Regions from separate parts of the Exiguobacterium sp. SH4S7 genome, predicted to be linked through region 3. Evidence: predicted binding sites of a transcription regulator. Region 3 holds the regulator's gene; each other region holds the start of a gene.
The links. The regulator LexA, encoded in region 3, represses DNA repair genes until DNA is damaged. The targets are predictions, from matches to a motif close to CGAACATATGTTCG.
Positions count from the first base shown of each region.

Region 1: parE (DNA topoisomerase IV subunit B) is a predicted target of LexA. The motif match lies at 4,511-4,524, and genes of this name have one in related genera.
Region 2: uvrB (excinuclease ABC subunit UvrB) is a predicted target of LexA. The motif match lies at 3,798-3,811, and genes of this name have one in related genera.

Region 1 covers NZ_SJUT01000004.1:179,924-186,304, forward strand. Annotated here, with positions in the region: gene EVJ29_RS09940 (DinB family protein) at 1-46, shown strand, start outside; gene parC (DNA topoisomerase IV subunit A) at 118-2,523, opposite strand; gene parE (DNA topoisomerase IV subunit B) at 2,526-4,493, opposite strand; gene EVJ29_RS09955 (CoA-binding protein) at 4,626-5,030, opposite strand; gene EVJ29_RS09960 (GGDEF domain-containing protein) at 5,383-6,381, shown strand, end outside.
Region 2 covers NZ_SJUT01000001.1:266,263-272,643, reverse strand. Annotated here, with positions in the region: gene uvrA (excinuclease ABC subunit UvrA) at 1-1,767, opposite strand, end outside; gene uvrB (excinuclease ABC subunit UvrB) at 1,768-3,744, opposite strand; gene EVJ29_RS01335 (sulfite exporter TauE/SafE family protein) at 3,888-4,745, shown strand; gene EVJ29_RS01330 (MIP/aquaporin family protein) at 4,845-5,552, shown strand; gene glpK (glycerol kinase GlpK) at 5,583-6,381, shown strand, end outside.
Region 3 covers NZ_SJUT01000001.1:722,723-729,103, forward strand. Annotated here, with positions in the region: gene glnA (type I glutamate--ammonia ligase) at 1-841, shown strand, start outside; gene EVJ29_RS03635 (metal-binding protein) at 945-1,385, opposite strand; gene lexA (transcriptional repressor LexA) at 1,385-2,005, opposite strand; gene EVJ29_RS03645 (hypothetical protein) at 2,206-2,442, shown strand; gene EVJ29_RS03650 (YneB family resolvase-like protein) at 2,516-3,160, shown strand; gene EVJ29_RS03655 (DUF896 domain-containing protein) at 3,221-3,454, shown strand; gene tkt (transketolase) at 3,654-5,645, shown strand; gene EVJ29_RS03665 (YneF family protein) at 5,775-6,008, shown strand; gene EVJ29_RS03670 (ABC transporter transmembrane domain-containing protein) at 6,131-6,381, shown strand, end outside.

The DNA.
Region 1 (6,381 bases), on a different contig from region 3:
GCAACAGACGGACTTGGAACGGTATCTTAGAGCGTTCCATGACTGACAAAGACGAATAGAGACAAAAAAAGCCTGCACACATGACATATACTGTCGCGTGTGCAGGCTTTTGCTGAATCAATCGAGATAGACGTCCTCGATGTCACCGAACGTCTCCTCGTCGAAGACGAATGAGCCGTTGGCGTAGCGGTCGAGCAGTGTCAGTTGTTTCGCGTTGACCGTCTTCGCGGTCTCTTTGCCGACGATGTGGATCGTTTCATCCCCATGCACCGGAAGCACGCGGCGGATCTGGTGCGGTTTTGATTTGACCTCACGGATGAGCATCGTGCCACGCAAGTTGCGGTTCGTGCAGTCGAATTGGTCTTCGAGCTTCATCTTCTTGACCGCTCCGCGTTGCGTCACGAGGACGAACAGCGGCGGTGTGAAGAAGGCGAACGCGTCGGCGACGACGTCACCGTCTTTCAAGTTCATCGCTTTGACACCGGCGGCACGCTGTCCGACGACCGGGACGTCGTCTTCTTTGAACCAAAGCCCGTATCCACGCTCAGAGACGAGGAAGAGTTGGCCTGGACCGTCACTGATGCCGGCGAAGACGACCTCGTCGTCCCCTTTCAGTTTCAGCGCCATGAGCGCCTTCGACTTGCGCTGGGCGTCATAGTCACGGAGCGGCGTCCGTTTGACCATGCCGTCTTTCGTGACGAACAGGCAGTGCGCGTCCGTCTCGAACGTCGAGACGACGTCGGCCGAGACGACTTGCTCGCCTTCGATCGGCACGAGGTTGGCCACGTGTTGGCCCGCGTCTTTCCATTTCGTCTCCGGGATCTGGTGGACCGGGATGAGCAGGTAGCTGCCTTTGTTCGTCCAGACGAGCAAGTGATCGGTCGTCATCGCCTGGGTGAGGAGGACGGACCGGTCTTTTTGTTTCATCTCCGGCATATCCTCGCTCGAGGCGCCGTATGAGCGCATCGACGAACGTTTCACGTAGCCGTCACGGCTGACGAACACCATCGTCTCTTCGACGGCGATCATGACCTCGGTCTTCAGTTTCAATTCTTCGACTTCGGCCTCGATGACCGAACGCCGCTCATCACCGAACTCGTCGCGGAGCGCCGTCAACTCTTTTGAGATGAGTTTCCGCTTCGTCGCGTCGACGTTCAAGATGTTGGCGAGGCGCGCGATCTCTTTTTGCAACACTTTCGCTTCTTTTTGGAGCTCGACGATGTCTGTGTTCGTCAAACGATACAATTGAAGCATGACGACCGCTTCGGCTTGACGGTCCGTGAACGAGAAGCGATCCATGAGCTTCTGCTTCGCCTCGGACTTGTCCTTGGCCGAACGGATCAGTTCGAGCGTCTCGTCAAGCACTGAGATGGCTTGTTCGAGCGCGTCGACGATCTCGGCGCGTTTCTTCGCCTGTTCGAGCTCGAACGTCGTCCGGCGGGTGACGACTTCCTCGACATGTTTCAAATAGGCATCGATGATCGGTAACAGACCGAGCTGTTTCGGTGTCCGCTGCACGATCGCGACCATGTTGTAGTTATAGGCGAGCTGCAGGTCGGTATGCTTCAAGAAGAAGTGGAGCACACCTTCCGCGTCCGCTTCTTTCTTCAATTCGATGACGACGCGGACCCCGGTCCGGTCGGTCTCGTCACGGACTTCGGCGACGCCTTCGACTTTCTTGTCGAGGCGGAGCTCTTCCATCTTCTTGACGAGGTTGGCTTTGTTCACCTCATACGGGAGCTCGGTGATCGTGATCTGTTCACGGCCGCCCTTGAGCGGCTCGATGACCGATTTGGCGCGGATGATGATCTTGCCTTTACCGGTCTCGAACGCTTTCAAGATGCCGTCTTTGCCCATGACCGTGCCACCGGACGGGAAGTCGGGACCTTGCATGTAACGGAAGGCGTCATTCGGTGTCTCGACTTCGCCGGCGAGTCGGGCGATGGCGAGATTGAGCACTTCGGTCAAGTTGTGCGGTGGGATCTCGGTCGCATACCCCGCCGAGATCCCGGTCGTCCCGTTCATGAGCAGGTTCGGTAGGAGTGACGGCAAGACGAGCGGTTCCTCGGTCGAATCGTCAAAGTTCGGCGTGTAGTCGACCGTGTTCTTGGCGATCGACGTCAGCATGACACCGGCGATCTTCGACAGCCGTGCCTCGGTATACCGCATCGCGGCAGCCGAGTCGCCGTCCATCGAGCCGTTGTTCCCGTGCATGTCGATGAGCGGGTAGCGGAGCTTCCAGTCTTGCGACAGGCGCACCATCGCCTCATAGACAGAAGAGTCACCGTGCGGGTGGTAGTTCCCGATGACGTTCCCGACCGTCTTGGCCGATTTCCGGTACGCCTTGTCGTTCGTGTTGCCTTCATGGTGCATCGCATACAAGATCCGGCGCTGTACGGGCTTGAGCCCGTCGCGCGCGTCCGGGAGCGCCCGGTCTTGAATGATATATTTCGAGTAACGCCCGAAACGGTCTCCGACGACCTGTTCGAGCGACAAGTTTAAAATGTGTTGAATCGTCGACATCGTTACATCACTTCCTCAATCGCTTTAGTCACATGTTCATTGGCGATGATCGAATCATCTTCTTGGAGGCCGAAGGCGACGTTCTCCTCGATCCATTCGCGGCGGTGGGCAACGTTGTCCCCCATTAGCACCGAGACGCGCTTGTCGGCGACGGCAGCGTCATCGATTGTCACGCGGATGAGTGTCCGTGTGTCCGGGTTCATCGTCGTCTCCCACAGTTGATCGGCGTTCATCTCACCGAGACCTTTGTAGCGCTGGATGATATAGCCTTTTTTGTACACTTTGACGAGTTTCTCGAGCGCTTCCTCGTCCCAGGCGTATTCGAACTGCTCCGACTTGCCTTTCCCTTTCGAGATGCGATAGAGCGGCGGCAAGGCGACGAACACTTTGCCCGCCTCGACGAGCGGTCGCATGTAACGGAAGAAGAACGTCAACAAGAGCACTTGGATGTGGGCCCCGTCTGTATCGGCATCGGTCATGATGATGACTTTGTCGAAGTTGCAGTCACTGAGATCGAAATCGTGTCCGACCCCGGCGCCGATCGCGTGGATGATCGTGTTGATCTCCTCATTTTTCATGATGTCATTGAGTTTCGACTTCTCCGAGTTGATGACCTTCCCGCGGAGCGGCAAGATCGCCTGGATCGTCCGGTCACGGCCTTGCTTGGCCGAACCGCCGGCCGAGTCCCCCTCGACGAGGAACAGCTCGTTCTTGGCGGCGTTTTTTGATGTCGCCGGCGTCAGTTTCCCGTTCAGAATGCTCGAACGTTTCTTTTTCTTGCCGTTACGCGCCTCTTCACGCGCTTTCCGGGCCGCTTCACGGGCCTGGGCCGCGCGGATCGCTTTCTTGATGAGCATCGTCGCCATCTGCGGGTTTTCCTCGAGGAAGATCGTCAGCTGCTTGGCCATGACGGCGTCTGCGCTGGCACGGGCTTCAGGCGAGCCGAGTTTCGACTTCGTCTGTCCCTCGAACTGGAGGAACTCCTCCGGGATCCGGACCGAGACGATGAGCGTCAAGCCTTCACGGACGTCGCCGCCGTCGAGGTTCTTGTCTTTTTCTTTCAACAAGCCGTTTTTGCGGGCGTACTCGTTCATGATTCGGGTCATCGCCGTCTTGGCGCCGACTTCATGCGTCCCGCCGTCCCGGGTGCGGACGTTGTTGACGAACGACAACACGTTCTCCGAGTAGGCGTCCGTGAACTGGAAGGCGAGTTCGAGCTCGATGTCGTTCTCGGTCCCTTCGAAGTAGACGGTCGGGTGGAGCGTCGCCTTGTCGTCATTCAAATAGTGGACGAACTCGGCGATCCCGTTCTCGTAATGGAACGTCTCTTGCTTGTCCGAGCGTTCGTCGGTCAACGTGATCGTCAACCCTTTCAATAGGAAAGCCGACTCCCGGAGCCGTTCGGCGAGCGTGTCGTAGTTATACGTCGTCGTCGAGAAGATGGTCGTGTCCGGCTTGAAGTAGACGCTCGTCCCGGTCTGGCGGGCTTTCCCCGTCTCGAGGAGCGTCGTCTGTGGCACACCGCCGTCAGCGAACGTCTGCTCGAACACCTTGCCGTCGCGATAGATCGTGACGAGCAGCTTGCTCGAGAGCGCGTTGACGACCGAGGCGCCGACCCCGTGCAGTCCGCCAGACGTCTTGTAGCCGCCTTGGCCGAACTTTCCGCCGGCATGGAGGACCGTGAAGATGACCTCCGGCGTCGGTTTTCCCGAGGCGTGCATCCCGGTCGGCATACCACGCCCGTGGTCACGGACCGTGATGGCATCGTCTTTATGGATCGTCACATCGATCTGGTCACCGAAACCGCCGAGCGCCTCGTCGATCGCGTTGTCGACGATCTCGTAGACGAGATGGTGCAGCCCGCGATGGTCGGTCGAGCCGATATACATCCCTGGTCGTTTCCGAACGGCAGCGAGCCCTTCGAGCACTTGGATGGCGTCTTCATTATAATTAAATAGTTTTGTTGACATGTCAGTCACCTCATCTTCGAACACATGTTCGTTTTTCATACCTAATTGTATAGCTGTTTCGGGTTTCTGGCAAGCCTTCCTCTCCGCGCCGTCGACGCGTGAAAAAAAGTAGACCTGCCGCAGGGGCAGGTCTCAGCCGAGGAGTCGAGCGTGCTCGACGTAAATACACCGGTTCTCGATGTAGTCAAGTCCGGCAGCATGAACGATTCGTTCGGCGTCCTTGCTCGACAGACCGAGCTGGTTAAAGACGAGTCCGACATCCCCATGACGGACCGCGTCCTCGGCAACGCCGGCCAAATATTCGTTCCGGCGAAACACGTCGACGATATCGATTCGTCCCGGGATGCTCTCGACCGTCGGATACACCTTGCGGCCGTTCCACGTCTCAAGCGTCGGATTGACAGGGATGACCGTATACCCGTGCAGGAGCAAATACTCCGCAATCTGGTTGGCGGTCTTGTTCGGGTTCGATGACACACCGACGACAGCGATCGTCTTCGCTTCAGCGAGATGTTGTTTCAAACGTTGGTCGTCCATCCTGAAATCCCCCTTTTGTTTACGTTCTCAGTGTAACGTTACCTCGTTCCCCGTTTCAAGCTTTATTTTCGCCTAACGGATGAACGGCTGTCGAAACAAAAGTTTATATCCCTCATAGTGGTTTACATAATAATGTATTGTCACCCTGTTGATTCGCTCTTAAATCGGAAGATGCCACCACGTCTGTTTTAACGAATCAAACGACGCTTCTATAAACCTTGCGTGAAATATCTATTTCACGCAATTATAACGTCATGAAATCAACGTTTACAGAGAGTGGATTGACTCGATTCTCGAACAGGCGTAGGCAAATCCTTACAGTTTCGGTATACTGGAACGAGGAGGTGTTCACGTGGGGACTGCCTATGAGGAACGTCGCGGTACACTGTATAATTACCGCATCACTTTTTACGGGAACGCGCTCGCATGGCTCATCCATGTCGTGTTCTTGGTCACGTTTTGGCGTCTCGACGTCACGGTGCTCGCCTGGTCGAACGTGTTCAGCGTTCTTTATTACACGCTCTCATTTTATTTCGTACATAAACGGTACTACCGGACGTTCTTTATCGGACTGTTCGTCGAAGTCGTCTATAACGCCATCATCTCGACGATCGTCCTCGGGTGGGGCGCGAACGTCCATTACTTCATCATCATGGTGGCGTACGGTGTGTTCTTCATGCCGAACGTCAGCCGCTTGGTCCGCGTCATGTCGACCGGGCTCGCGATGGCGATCTACGGGTTCCTCTACTGGAACGTCACGGTCGGGACACAGCCGCTCGCCCCCATGATCGAGCAAGTGATCGGGCTGACTTGTCTGCTGTCGACGATCGCACTCATCGCCGGGCTGACGTTCGTGTTCGAGAACTCGGTCGTCGAGGTGACGACCGAGTTAGAACGGTCGAACGAACGCTTGAACGTCCTCGCTTCACGGGACGGATTGACCGGGCTGTATAACCGGATGACCGGCTATCAACGAATCGAGCAAGCCATCGCAGAAGCGGTCGCAGACGGCCGCCCATATGCCGTCGCACTCGCCGATATCGACCACTTCAAAGCGTTCAACGAGCGCCACGGCCATGATTGTGGCGACCTCGTCCTCAAACAAGTCGCCGCCGCCCTCGAGCGGACCGACGGGATCTGTGTCCGTTGGGGTGGAGAAGAGTTCTTGCTGTTCATGAGCAATCAGACAGCAGATGAGGTCGCAGAGACGCTCGACTGTCTCCGGGAACGGATCAAGACGACCGAGACGATCTATGACGGGCGTCGCCTCAGTGTCACGATGACGTTCGGCGTCTCGTGCCGTGACGGATTAGAGGCCGTCGACACACTTGTCAAAGAAGCAGACGACCGC
Region 2 (6,381 bases), 460 kb from region 3:
CTTTCGGTTCTTCATAATCTGTTTCGGTGTGCCGGCGGCGATGACTTCTCCGCCGTGCTCTCCGGCGCCAGGTCCGATGTCGATCAAGTAGTCGGCCGCCATCATCGTGTCCTCGTCATGCTCGACGACGATGAGCGTATTGCCGATGTCGCGCATCTGTTTGAGCGTCGCGATCAAGCGGTCGTTGTCACGCTGGTGCAACCCGATCGACGGCTCGTCCAAGACGTACAAGACGCCGGTCAGCCGCGACCCGATCTGCGTGGCAAGACGGATCCGCTGCGCTTCCCCGCCTGATAACGTCCCGGCCGCCCGCGACAACGTCAAGTAGTCGAGACCGACGTTGTTCAGGAAGCTGAGCCGTTCTTTGATTTCTTGCAAGATGAGCCGGGCGATGGCGATATCTTTTTCGCTCAGTTCGTCCATGAGCGACTCGAACAAGGCGAGCGCATGCTCGACCGAAAGTGTCGTCACTTCCCCGATGTGGCGGTCGGTGATCTTGACGGCGAGCGTCTCTTCTTTCAACCGATAGCCGTCACACGTCGGGCAGGCGTGCGTCGCCATATACGTCTCCATCTGTTCCCGGATGTAATCCGACGTCGTCTCTTTATAGCGGCGCTCGATGTTGCGGAGCACCCCTTCAAAAAAGATCGTGTTCGTCCGGACTTGGCCGAAATCGTTCTCGTAGCGGAACAAGAACGATTCTTCTTCCGTCCCGTGCAAGACGAGGTCTTGGTCACGTTTTGACAGCCGTTCGAACGGCACGTCCATGTCGATGTCGAAATGCTGACACATCGAGGCGAGCAGCTGCGGATAATATTGCGAGCTCGTCGGCTGCCATGCGACGACCGCTCCTTCTTTCAGCGTCTTCGACGGGTCTGGGATGACGAGCTCCGGGTCGACGTCGAGTTTCGTACCGAGACCGTCACACGTCGGGCAGGCCCCGAACGGTGAGTTGAACGAGAACATGCGCGGCTCGAGCTCACCGATCGAGAAGCCACAGATCGGGCAAGCATGGTGTTCGCTAAACAACAACTCGGTCCCGTCCATCTTGTCGATGATGGCGCGGCCGTCCGCGAGGCGGAGTGCCGTCTCGAGTGAATCGGCGAGGCGGCCTTCGACGTCAGCGCGGACGACGAGCCGGTCGACGACGACCTCGATCGAATGTTTCTTGTTCTTGTCGAGCTCGATGTCATCGGTCAGTTCGATCGTTTCCCCGTTGACGCGGACACGGACGAACCCTTCTTTTTTGAGCGAGTCGAACACTTTGACGTGCGTGCCTTTCCGTCCCGACACGATCGGCGCCAAGATTTGCAGGCGCGTCTTCTCCGGAAGCTCCATCACTTGGTCGACCATCTGTGAGATCGTCTGGCTTGAGATCTCGATGCCGTGGCGTGGGCAGACGGGTTTCCCGATGCGGGCGAACAAGAGTCGTAAGTAGTCATAGATCTCCGTCACCGTCCCGACGGTCGAGCGCGGGTTCCGGCTCGTCGTCTTCTGGTCGATCGAGATGGCCGGGCTCAACCCTTCGATCGTATCGACGTCCGGCTTGTCCATCTGTCCAAGGAACTGACGGGCGTATGCCGACAGGCTCTCGACGTAACGGCGTTGCCCTTCGGCGTAGATCGTATCGAATGCGAGCGATGACTTCCCTGATCCCGACAGACCCGTCAAGACGACGAGCTGGTCACGGGGGATATCGATATCAATGTTTTTCAAGTTGTTGACGCGCGCCCCTTTGATGACGATCGCATTTTTCTTTTCAGCCATTTAATTCCCTACCTTCAACTCCAAGATTAAGTCACGCAATTCGGCCGCCCGCTCGAACTGAAGATCGCGGGCCGCTTGTTTCATTTCTTCTTCTAGTTTGCCGATTGCCGCCTCGCGCTCGTCTTGATTCATCGAGCTGAGCGACTCGAGCACTTCTTCTTCGGCAGCGACGGTCGCGCGGATGACGCCGCGCACTTCTTTGCGGATCGTCTGCGGCGTGACGCCGTGCTCTTCATTGTATTCTTGTTGGATCGTCCGACGGCGGTCGGTCTCCCCGATCGCCCGCGTCATCGAATCGGTCATCTTGTCCGCGAACAGGATGACGTGGCCGTTCGAGTTACGGGCCGCCCGTCCGATCGTCTGGATAAGTGACCGGTCAGAACGAAGGAACCCTTCCTTGTCGGCGTCGAGGATCGTGACGAGACTCACTTCCGGGATATCGAGCCCTTCCCGCAGCAAGTTGATCCCGACGAGAACGTCGTATTTGCCGAGCCGCAGGTCACGGATGATCTCGATCCGTTCGAGCGTCTTGATCTCGGAGTGCATATAGTTGACCTTGATGCCCGCTTCACGGAGATAGTCCGACAAGTCTTCGGCCATCTTCTTCGTGAGCGTCGTCACGAGGACGCGTTCGTCCTGTTTGATGCGGTCGCGGATCTGGTCCATCAAGTAGTCGATCTGTCCTTTGATCGGGTGGATCTCGATCGTCGGGTCGAGTAGACCCGTCGGCCGGATGATCTGCTCGATCATGTTTGGTGTATGCTCGAGCTCGTACGGGCCCGGTGTCGCCGAGATGAAGATCGCCTGATTCAACTTCTTCTCGAACTCCTCGAACTTGAGTGGACGGTTGTCCTTGGCCGATGGTAGACGGAAACCGTGGTCGACGAGCATTTGTTTGCGCGCCTGGTCGCCGTTGAACATCCCGCGGACTTGCGGTAGCGTCACGTGTGACTCGTCGGCGATGAGCAAGAAGTCTTTCGGGAAGTAGTCGATGAGCGTGTACGGCGTCGCCCCTTCTTCCGTCAAGTTCAAATGACGCGAGTAGTTCTCGATGCCTGAACAGTAGCCCATCTCGCGCATCATCTCGAGGTCGTAGTTCGTCCGCTGCTCGAGACGTTGCGCTTCGAGCAGTTTGCCTTCTTCGCGGAACTTCTCGAGCTGTTGCTCGAGCTCGGCCTCGATGTTGATGATCGCCTTTTGCAGCTTCTCGTCGCGGGTGACGAAGTGGGATGCCGGGAAGATCGAGACGTGTTCACGGTCGGCGATGATCTCGCCGGTGAGCGGGTTCATCTCGCGGATGCGGTCGATCTCGTCACCAAAGAATTCGACGCGCAAGCACTGCTCGTCGCGTGACGCTGGGAAGATCTCGACGACGTCGCCGCGGACACGGAAGCGCCCGCGCTGGAAATCGATGTCGTTTCGTTCATATTGGATGTCGATCAGTTTGCGGAGCATCTGGTCGCGCCCCATCTCTTTCCCGACGCGGAGACTCAAGACGAGACTGTTATATTCTTCCGGGTTACCGAGGCCGTATATACATGACACGGATGCGACGATGATGACGTCGTCCCGCTCGAACAAGGACGACGTCGCCGAGTGACGGAGCTTGTCGATCTCGTCGTTGATCGAGGCGTCTTTCTCGATGAACGTGTCGGTCGACGGCACGTACGCCTCTGGTTGATAGTAGTCATAGTAACTGACGAAATATTCGACGGCGTTGTTCGGGAAAAACTCTTTGAACTCGGAATAGAGCTGGCCGGCGAGCGTCTTGTTGTGGGCTAAGACGAGCGTCGGTTTCTTCACTTCCTGGATGACGTTCGACACGGTGAACGTCTTCCCGGTGCCGGTCGCACCGAGCAGCGTCTGATAACGGTCGCCACGGTTGACGCCTTCGATGAGCTGGCGGATCGCCTCCGGCTGGTCGCCGGCCGGACTATATTCCGAATGTAATTCGAACGGAAGCTTGATCTTGTCCATATATATTCCTCGCTTTCTATCCCTTGCATATTGACTTGATTATAGCACATACACGAACAAATATTCGCTTCTGAGACGCTTCCCAAACCGCTCTCCGATTCGCTATAGTGAGGAGGAATCTAAACAGAAATGGGTGGGTCGTCATGTGGTCACTTCTCTTTATCCCGCTCGGCGCGGTCGTCGGCGCCTTGTCCGGTTTCTTCGGTATCGGGGGCGGTGTCATCATCGTCCCGGTGCTCTTGTTCAACGGATATTCGGCGGCCGAGGCGGTCGCGACGTCACTTTTGTTCGTCGTCGGGACGAGCCTGGCCGGGGCGAAGAAGCACTCGTCGCTCGGCAACGTGGCTTGGTCGACCGGCCTCACGGTCGGTCTGGCCGGCGCCGTCACTGCGCAGCTGTCGAGCCGGCTCGTGCTGTCGATCTCCGGGACGTATGACTGGTTGCTGAATGTTTTCTATTTGCTTATCCTCTCTTATTTTGCCGTTACGCTTCTAAAGAAAACATCGAAGCCGTCGAAACGCAAAAAATCTGGATTCGCCGCAAGTTTCTTCATCGGCGCGATCGCCGGACTCTTGTCGGCACTCCTCGGCATCGGCGGCGGTTTCATCATCGTCCCGTTGCTCGTGAGTTGGCTCGGGTTTTCGACGCACCGCGCCGTCGGGACGAGCCTTGCCGCCGTCCTGTTCATCTCGCTCGGCGGACTAATCGGTTACTTGCCTTCGTTGTCGCTCGATTATGTTGCCCCGCTCGCCTTGGTGACGGGCGCCTTTGTCGGTGCCCCGCTCGGTGCATCGCTCACGAATCGTTATCGGGACCATGAGATTTCAAGACGGCTCGCTTGGCTCTACTTGACTGTCATCGCCTCGATTGTGCTCGACCTCGGGGCGGCATGGTGGACACCATTGTCTTTCGTGAGCTTAGGGGTTCTCTTCATCTTTCTCGTCGGGATCACCCTTGATTTTTCCAAACATTTTACCAGTCCGAACCACTTTCCTCATTAAAAAGTGGTTTTTTTCAATATCTTGGTTTTAAAGCGCTTTCAAACGGGGGATATAGAAAAGTGGTAAGCCAAATCCAATATGGAAGGAAGGGAGTATCACATGTCAGCATTTGTCAGCGAAATTATCGGTACAATGCTACTCATCTTGCTCGGTAACGGTGTCGTCGCCGGCGTCGTCCTCCGCCACTCGAAAGCCGAGAACGGCGGCTGGATCGTCATCACGTTCGGTTGGGGGCTCGCCGTTATGGTCGGGGTATACGCCGCAGGTATTTACGGAGGCGCGCACATCAACCCGGCCGTCACGATCGGACTCGCCACGAGCGGGGCATTCCCATGGGAAGATGTGCCACTGTACATCCTTGCCCAGTTCATCGGGGCGTTCATCGGGGCCGTACTCGTGTACGTACACTACAAACCGCACTATGACGCGACCGACGACCCGGGTGCCAAGCTCGCGACGTTCTCGACCGCTCCTGGTATTCGGAACACTCCGTTCAACTTGATCTCGGAGATCATCGGAACGTTCGTCCTCGTCTTCGCATTACTATCGTTCGGGGCCAACACGTTCGCAGATGGATTAAACCCGCTCATCGTAGGTTTCTTGATCGTCTCGATCGGTCTCTCACTCGGTGGAACGACCGGTTATGCGATCAACCCGGCCCGTGACCTTGGACCGCGGATCGCGCACGCGATACTCCCAATTAAAGGCAAAGGGACGTCAGACTGGGGCTATTCATGGATTCCGGTCGTCGGACCGATCATTGGCGCTGTCATCGCCGCGTTGCTCTATGGTATCCTCGTCCCATAACCACCCTAACTTCTAAGGAGGCACATTCATATGGACAAAGAAAAACGGTATATTTTAGCAATCGACCAAGGTACGACCAGTTCACGGGTCATCATCTTCGACCACGACGGTAAGATCGTCACGACCGCTCAGCGCGAGTTCAAGCAGTACTTCCCGAAACCAGGCTGGGTCGAGCATAACGCCAACGAGATCTGGGGTTCCGTCCTCGCCGTCATGGCCGAGGCGTTCGGTTCGGCCGACATCGACCCGAAAGAGATCGCGGCCATCGGCATCACGAACCAACGGGAGACAGCGGTCGTCTGGGAGAAGTCGACCGGCAGACCTGTCTACAACGCCATCGTCTGGCAATCGCGTCAGACTGCCGGTATTTGTGACGAGTTGAATGCGGCCGGTCACGCTGAAATGTTCCGCGATAAGACCGGATTATTGATCGACGCTTACTTCTCGGGAACGAAAGTGAAATGGATCCTCGACAACGTCGAAGGCGCCCGTGAGAAAGCAGAAGCGGGAGACCTCTTGTTCGGAACAATCGACACGTGGCTCATCTGGAAACTCTCGGGCGGTCACGCACACGTCACCGACTACTCGAACGCGTCCCGGACGCTCATGTACAACATTTATGAGCAGAAGTGGGACGACGAGTTGCTCGACATCCTCACCGTACCGAAGTCGATGTTGCCTGAAGTCAAGGCGTCGAGTGAAGTATACGCCAACACGATTCCTTACCACTTCTTCGGGTTCGAAGTCCCGATCGCCGGCGCGGCAGGTGACCAACAGGCCGCCTTGTTCGGCCAAGCTTGCTTCGAGTCAGGTGAAGGGAAGAACACAT
Region 3 (6,381 bases):
CGAGAACTGCCGTAAAGAAATCGTTATCGAGCTCGAAAACATGGGCTTCGAGATCGAAGCGTCACACCACGAAGTCGCACCAGGACAGCATGAAATCGACTTCAAATACGCGGATGCGGTAACGACTGCCGACAACATCCAAACGTTCAAACTCGTCGTCAAGACGATCGCGGCGAAGTATGGCCTTCACGCGACGTTCATGCCGAAACCACTCTTCGGTGTCAACGGTTCAGGGATGCATGCGAACATGTCACTCTTTAAAGGCGACACGAACGTGTTCTACGACCCGAACGGTGACATGGAGCTCTCGGATACGGCACGCGCCTTCACAGCTGGTATCCTTGAGCACGCACGTGCGTTCACGGCGATCTGTAACCCAACGGTCAACTCGTACAAGCGTCTCGTGCCTGGATACGAAGCACCATGCTACGTCGCATGGAGCGCTCGTAACCGTTCACCGCTCGTTCGTGTACCGGCTGCCCGCGGCCTCTCGACACGTATCGAAGTACGTTCGGTCGACCCGGCGGCGAACCCGTACCTCGCGCTCTCGGCCCTCTTGGCTTCTGGTCTTGACGGCATCGAGAAAGATTTGAAAGCACCGAAACCGATCGACAGCAACATCTACGTGATGGACAAGCCAGAGCGTGTTGCGAACGGGATCGACGATCTTCCGGCGACACTCTTCGACGCGCTCGAAGTACTCCGCGCCGACAAAATCGTCATGGATTCGCTCGGTGACCACATCGGCGAACACTTCCTCGAGTTGAAAGAGATCGAGTGGGACATGTTCCGCACGCAAGTAACAGAGTGGGAACGCGATCAGTACATGACGCTCTACTAAGTCGAATGAACTTGAAAAAACGCTCGATCCAGTTTCTTGGATCGGGCGTTTTTTTAGTCAAAACAAGCGACCACTCGAAATTGAGTGGTCGCTTGTTTTGGGATTAGAACGCACGCTTGAAAAACGTGGACGCGTAGTCGAGCGCCGTATGGAGTGTCGTCGCGAACACGAGACCGAGGAAGAACGGGATGCCGTTCAAGTCGAGCCACGTCTTCACAACCGCTTCATACGGAGTGAACGTAAGGATGAGCGCGAGCGGGAAGCCAAGGTAGATGACACGAATGAGATCGCTCAACACCGGCAAGTGCGACAGCGGAGACCGGTGCGGCATCAGCTTCACGTAAGGGAGCCAAAAGCCACGCAGCGGTCCCCACCGATAGTATGCATCCGATTTTAAATCGAGGTCCGGGGAGAGCCAGAACGTCCCGATAAGCGCACCGAGGAAAAGGGTAGTCGGGATATCGACATCAATAAAAGGCGTGGCAATCGCTAAAGCACCGATTGCCACGAGGTTCGTACGCGTATGTGTCTTGCCGCTAGCCATTAATGGATCGTCCGGTATACACCGATGACCTTCCCTAAAATGGATACGTTATCGAAATACATCGCCTCAAGTTCATCGTTCTCCGGCTGGAGTCGGACTTTCGACGCCTCTTTGTAGATCCGTTTGACGGTCGCCTCACCCTCGTCCGTCATCGCGACGACAATCTCTCCATTGTCTGCCGTGTTCTGTTGTCTCACGAGTACACGGTCTCCGTCGAGGATTCCGGCGTTGATCATCGAATCGCCAGAGACGGAGAGCATATACACGTTATCCGAACCGACGATATGGGCCGGGAGCGGGAAGTGTTCTTCCACGTTCTCGATCGCCGTGATCGGTGTTCCGGCCGTAACTTTCCCGATGACCGGGACGTACATGACCGTCTCACGCTCCTCGATTGACGGGGCGTCCTCGCTCAACACTTCGAGCGCACGCGGTTTTGTCTTATCGCGCCGAATCAATCCACGTTTTTCAAGACGGTCCAAGTGACCGTGCACGGTCGAGCTCGATGCGAGACCGACGGCTTCACCAATTTCTCGGACTGACGGCGGATAACCTTTCGTCCGAACTTCAGCTTTTATAAAATCAAGAATCTGTTGCTGTCTTGCTGACATTTTTTTCAATGGATTTCACCTCGTTTATGTCGAATAACCTGCGAACGCATCCTATTCTTTATGGATTTATTTTAACACAAGAACATATGAGCGTACAAACATTCGTTCGTTTTTTCTTGACCGAACAGAAGTTCTTGTTTTATGATGAGAACAGATAAACGAACAGACGTTCCTAAGAACGCATATTCTCATATTTGGAGGCGGTTCAAATGAAAGATACAATCAACGGATTCATATTGGTCGGAATGGTAGTGCTCGGGATGTTCGCCTTTTACTTAGTCGGCGAGTTTCGCCAAGGCGAAGTTGTCGAGCCGACAGTGATGACGGTCGAAAGAAGTATCGAACAAGAAGTTGCGTTCAACGAAGCGGAAACGCTCGAAGCCCAGCTGTTAGCGGAACGTGCGGAAAAAGAAGAACGGAAAACGACGTGGTTCGCCGCTGAATGATCGATTTGGATTGCGAACACCCGCTCATCCTGTGTATCGTAAAAGGATGACTGGAAAGAAAGGGAGTGACGAGATGCGAGTCGTCATTTATTGTCGCGTATCGACGAACAAGTCAACTCAGGAAACCTCGCTCACGAGGCAAGAAGCGGAATTGTTACAGATGGCCAAACGTCTCGATGCGGAAGTGATCGATGTGATCACCGAACAAGAGAGCGGTTTCGAGGTCAATCGGACGGGTCTGCTCGATCTGTTAGAGCATGTGTCGGCGTCAAAGCTCGATGCCGTGCTCGTGAGCGATGACAGTCGCCTCGGCCGAGGGAATGCAAAAATCGCCATCTTGCATACGCTCATGAAGCATAACGTCCGGCTGTTGACGATGCAGTCGTCCGACGAATACGTCGTCTCTGACGCCGAGAAGATGGTGCTTGAGATTGTCAGCGTCGTCGAGGAGTATCAACGGAAGATTCATAACGCCAAGATATCGCGCGGTATGCGCCGGGCGGTCGCGAACGGCTTCAACCCGCAACGCAACATTCAGCACCATGACCAAGGTGGGAGGAGCCGGATCGAAGTGCCGATCGAGGAGATCGTCCAACTTCGGGAGCGGGGGCTCACCTTCGCTGAGATCGCGGCCACGCTCCGCGGATTCGGCTACGAAGTCTCGAAAGCGACTGTGAACCGTCGCTATTTGGAACATGTGGCAGTGCCAGAAACTTGATTCCTGCGCCCTGATTTTGTACAGTAGAACTACAAATTCAGTAGAGAGGGGGCGAACCTCATGTTAGCACCCGAACAATTGGAGCGGATTAACTTCCTCGCCAACAAGGCAAAGACAGACGGCTTGTCACAACAAGAGATGGACGAGCAACAAGCGTTGCGTCAACAATATTTAAAAGCGTTCCGTCAATCGTTCAAATCCCAGATGATGGGCATGAAAGTCGTCGATCCGGAAGGCAACGACGTGACACCAGAAAAACTAAAAGACGAACAGAACCGACACCGTTCTGAATGAACTCGAATGCACATCCTATTTCGTATAGGATGTGCATGTTTGTTATACACGAAGCTCGATAAGGTTCGACCATTCCCTCGAAAACAGACGTATGGAAGTAAACGATTCCAATCAATGTGACATACTATTTAATTAGTTGTGACACACGATTGAGTGTGCTAAAATATGACGGGTAGAAACTTTCTTAACAACAGAGAGGATGAAATTAGTGGAAACAACTACTAAAGAATTATTAGCGATTAACTCGATTCGGACGCTCTCGATTGATGCTGTCCAACAAGCGAACTCAGGTCACCCAGGTATGCCGATGGGTGCGGCCCCGATGGCGTTCACGCTTTGGACAGACAAAATGCGTCACAACCCGAAAAACCCGAACTGGTTCAACCGCGATCGGTTCGTCCTTTCAGCGGGACACGGTTCGATGCTGTTGTACTCGCTGCTTCACTTGTCTGGTTACGACCTTTCACTCGACGACCTCAAGTCGTTCCGTCAAAAAGACTCGAAGACGCCAGGACACCCTGAGTATCGTCACACGGCTGGTGTAGACGCGACGACGGGACCACTCGGTCAAGGGATTGCGATGGCTGTAGGTATGGCAATGGCTGAGAAGCATTTGGAAGCAACATACAACCGCGACGAGTTCAACGTGGTTGACCACTATACGTTCGGAATTTGTGGAGACGGTGACTTGATGGAAGGTGTGTCGGCTGAGGCTGCCTCACTCGCCGGTCACTTGAAACTCGGTAAACTCGTCGTCTTGTATGATTCAAACGACATCTCGCTTGACGGGGATCTCCATAAGTCGTTCTCGGAAAGCGTAGAAGATCGATTCAACGCTTACGGATGGCAAGTCATTCGCGTCGAGGATGGAACGGACATCGATACGATCGCCAAAGCGATCGACGAGGCGAAAGCTGAGACGTCTAAACCGACGATGATTGAAGTGAAGACGGTCATTGGTTTCGGTTCACCGAATAAATCAGGTAAATCGGCATCACACGGCGCTCCACTTGGAGAAGCAGAAATCGAGCTCACGAAACAGTTCTATAAATGGGAAGGCGAGAACTTCTACGTCCCGAACGAAGTGTACGACTTGTTCAACGATAAAGTCGTTGAGCCTGGCGCTAAAGCTGAGTCGGATTGGAACGAGCTCGTCGCAGCCTACAAATCGGCTCATCCTGAACTCGGTGCTCAGTTCGAACGTGCGATGAACAACGAACTTCCTGAAGGTTGGGATAGCGAGTTGCCAACGTTTGAAGTCGGTTCGAAAAAAGCGACGCGCCAAACGAGCGGAGAAGTCTTGAACGCGATTGCGAAAGCGGTACCGACATTGTTCGGTGGATCGGCTGACCTCGCCGGCTCGAACAACACGATGATTAAAGGAGCGGCTGACTTCGACGAAGATCCGGCTGGCCGTAACATCTGGTTCGGTGTCCGTGAATTCGCAATGGCGGCAGCTGTCAACGGGATGGCACTTCACGGTGGCGTACTTCCTTACGGCGCAACGTTCTTCGTCTTCTCGGATTACCTCCGTCCAGCGGTCCGTCTCGCTGCACTCATGGGAATTCCGTCGACATTCGTTTTGACGCATGACTCGATCGCAGTCGGTGAAGACGGTCCGACGCACGAACCGGTCGAGCACTTGATGAGCTTCCGGGCGATGCCGAACTTGTCAGTTCTCCGTCCGGCAGACGGTAAAGAGACGATCGCCGCTTGGAAACAAGCGATCACGACGACGTCAGCTCCGTCACTTCTCGTCTTGACACGTCAAGCGTTGCCAGAACTCGTAGGAACATCTGTCGAAGACGCGGCGAAAGGTGCCTACGTCGTCGCAGGTAAGTCTAGCGAAGCGGACGTCCTTCTTCTCGGTACAGGCTCAGAAGTCCATGTCCTCGTCGAAGCACGCGAGCAACTCGCTGCTGAAGGCGTGAACGCTGCTGTCGTCTCAATGCCGTCATGGGAACTGTTCGAAGCCCAATCGGCAGAGTACAAGGAATCAGTTCTTCCTTCGTCGATCACGAAACGCGTCTCGCTTGAAGCAGGTTCGACGCTCGGATGGTACAAATACGTCGGATTCGGCGGTAAAGTGCTTGGAATCGACAAGTTCGGTGCCTCGGCTCCTGGAGACCTCCTCATGAAAGAATACGGCATGTCGGTCGAGAACGTCGTCGACGCTGTCAAATCACTATAATTATCATTAAAAACGTGTGATGGCCTAGACGATGTCTAGGTCATCACTTTTTTTTCTGACGACTAGCGAATTAGCGCAATATAGTGTATAGTAAAAAACGATGTTTCATATGGTAGAGGAGGTAAAACCTTGAGTACATTTATTTGGATTCTTCTTGTCGTGGCAGCACTTATCGGGGGTATCGCGATCGGGTTCTTCATCGCTCGTAAATACATGATGAACTACCTTGAACAGAACCCACCAATCAACGAAGACATGATTCGTACGTTAATGATGCAGATGGGTCAAAAGCCGTCACAGAAAAAAGTCAACCAAGTGATGCGTGCCATGAACGTTCAAGCGAAGAACGAAAAAAAATCATAATGAGTCACCGAAGCACTTCGCACCCGCGAAGTGCTTTTTTATTCATCTTTTGTTCGACAATCGAACAAACTTTCGCTACCATAAATGAATAGTCTTATTTCAAGATATAGGGGGCGTTTCAGATTCGTGTATTTAAACAATTAGCTTGGTTCTTCAGGCTCGAATGGCGGACGTATGCAGTCGGTATCGTCTTGCTCATGTTTGTCGCCGCACTCGAGCTCATACCGCCGCGCATCATCGGTCGAGTCATCGATGGGATGAACCAAGGTTCGCTCGAAGCGGACTTGCTGTGGATGCTGTTAGGAGGCCTTGCGGCTGTCGGGATCGGAAACTATGTGGCGCGCTTTTTTTGGCGCTATTTCATTTTCGGGGC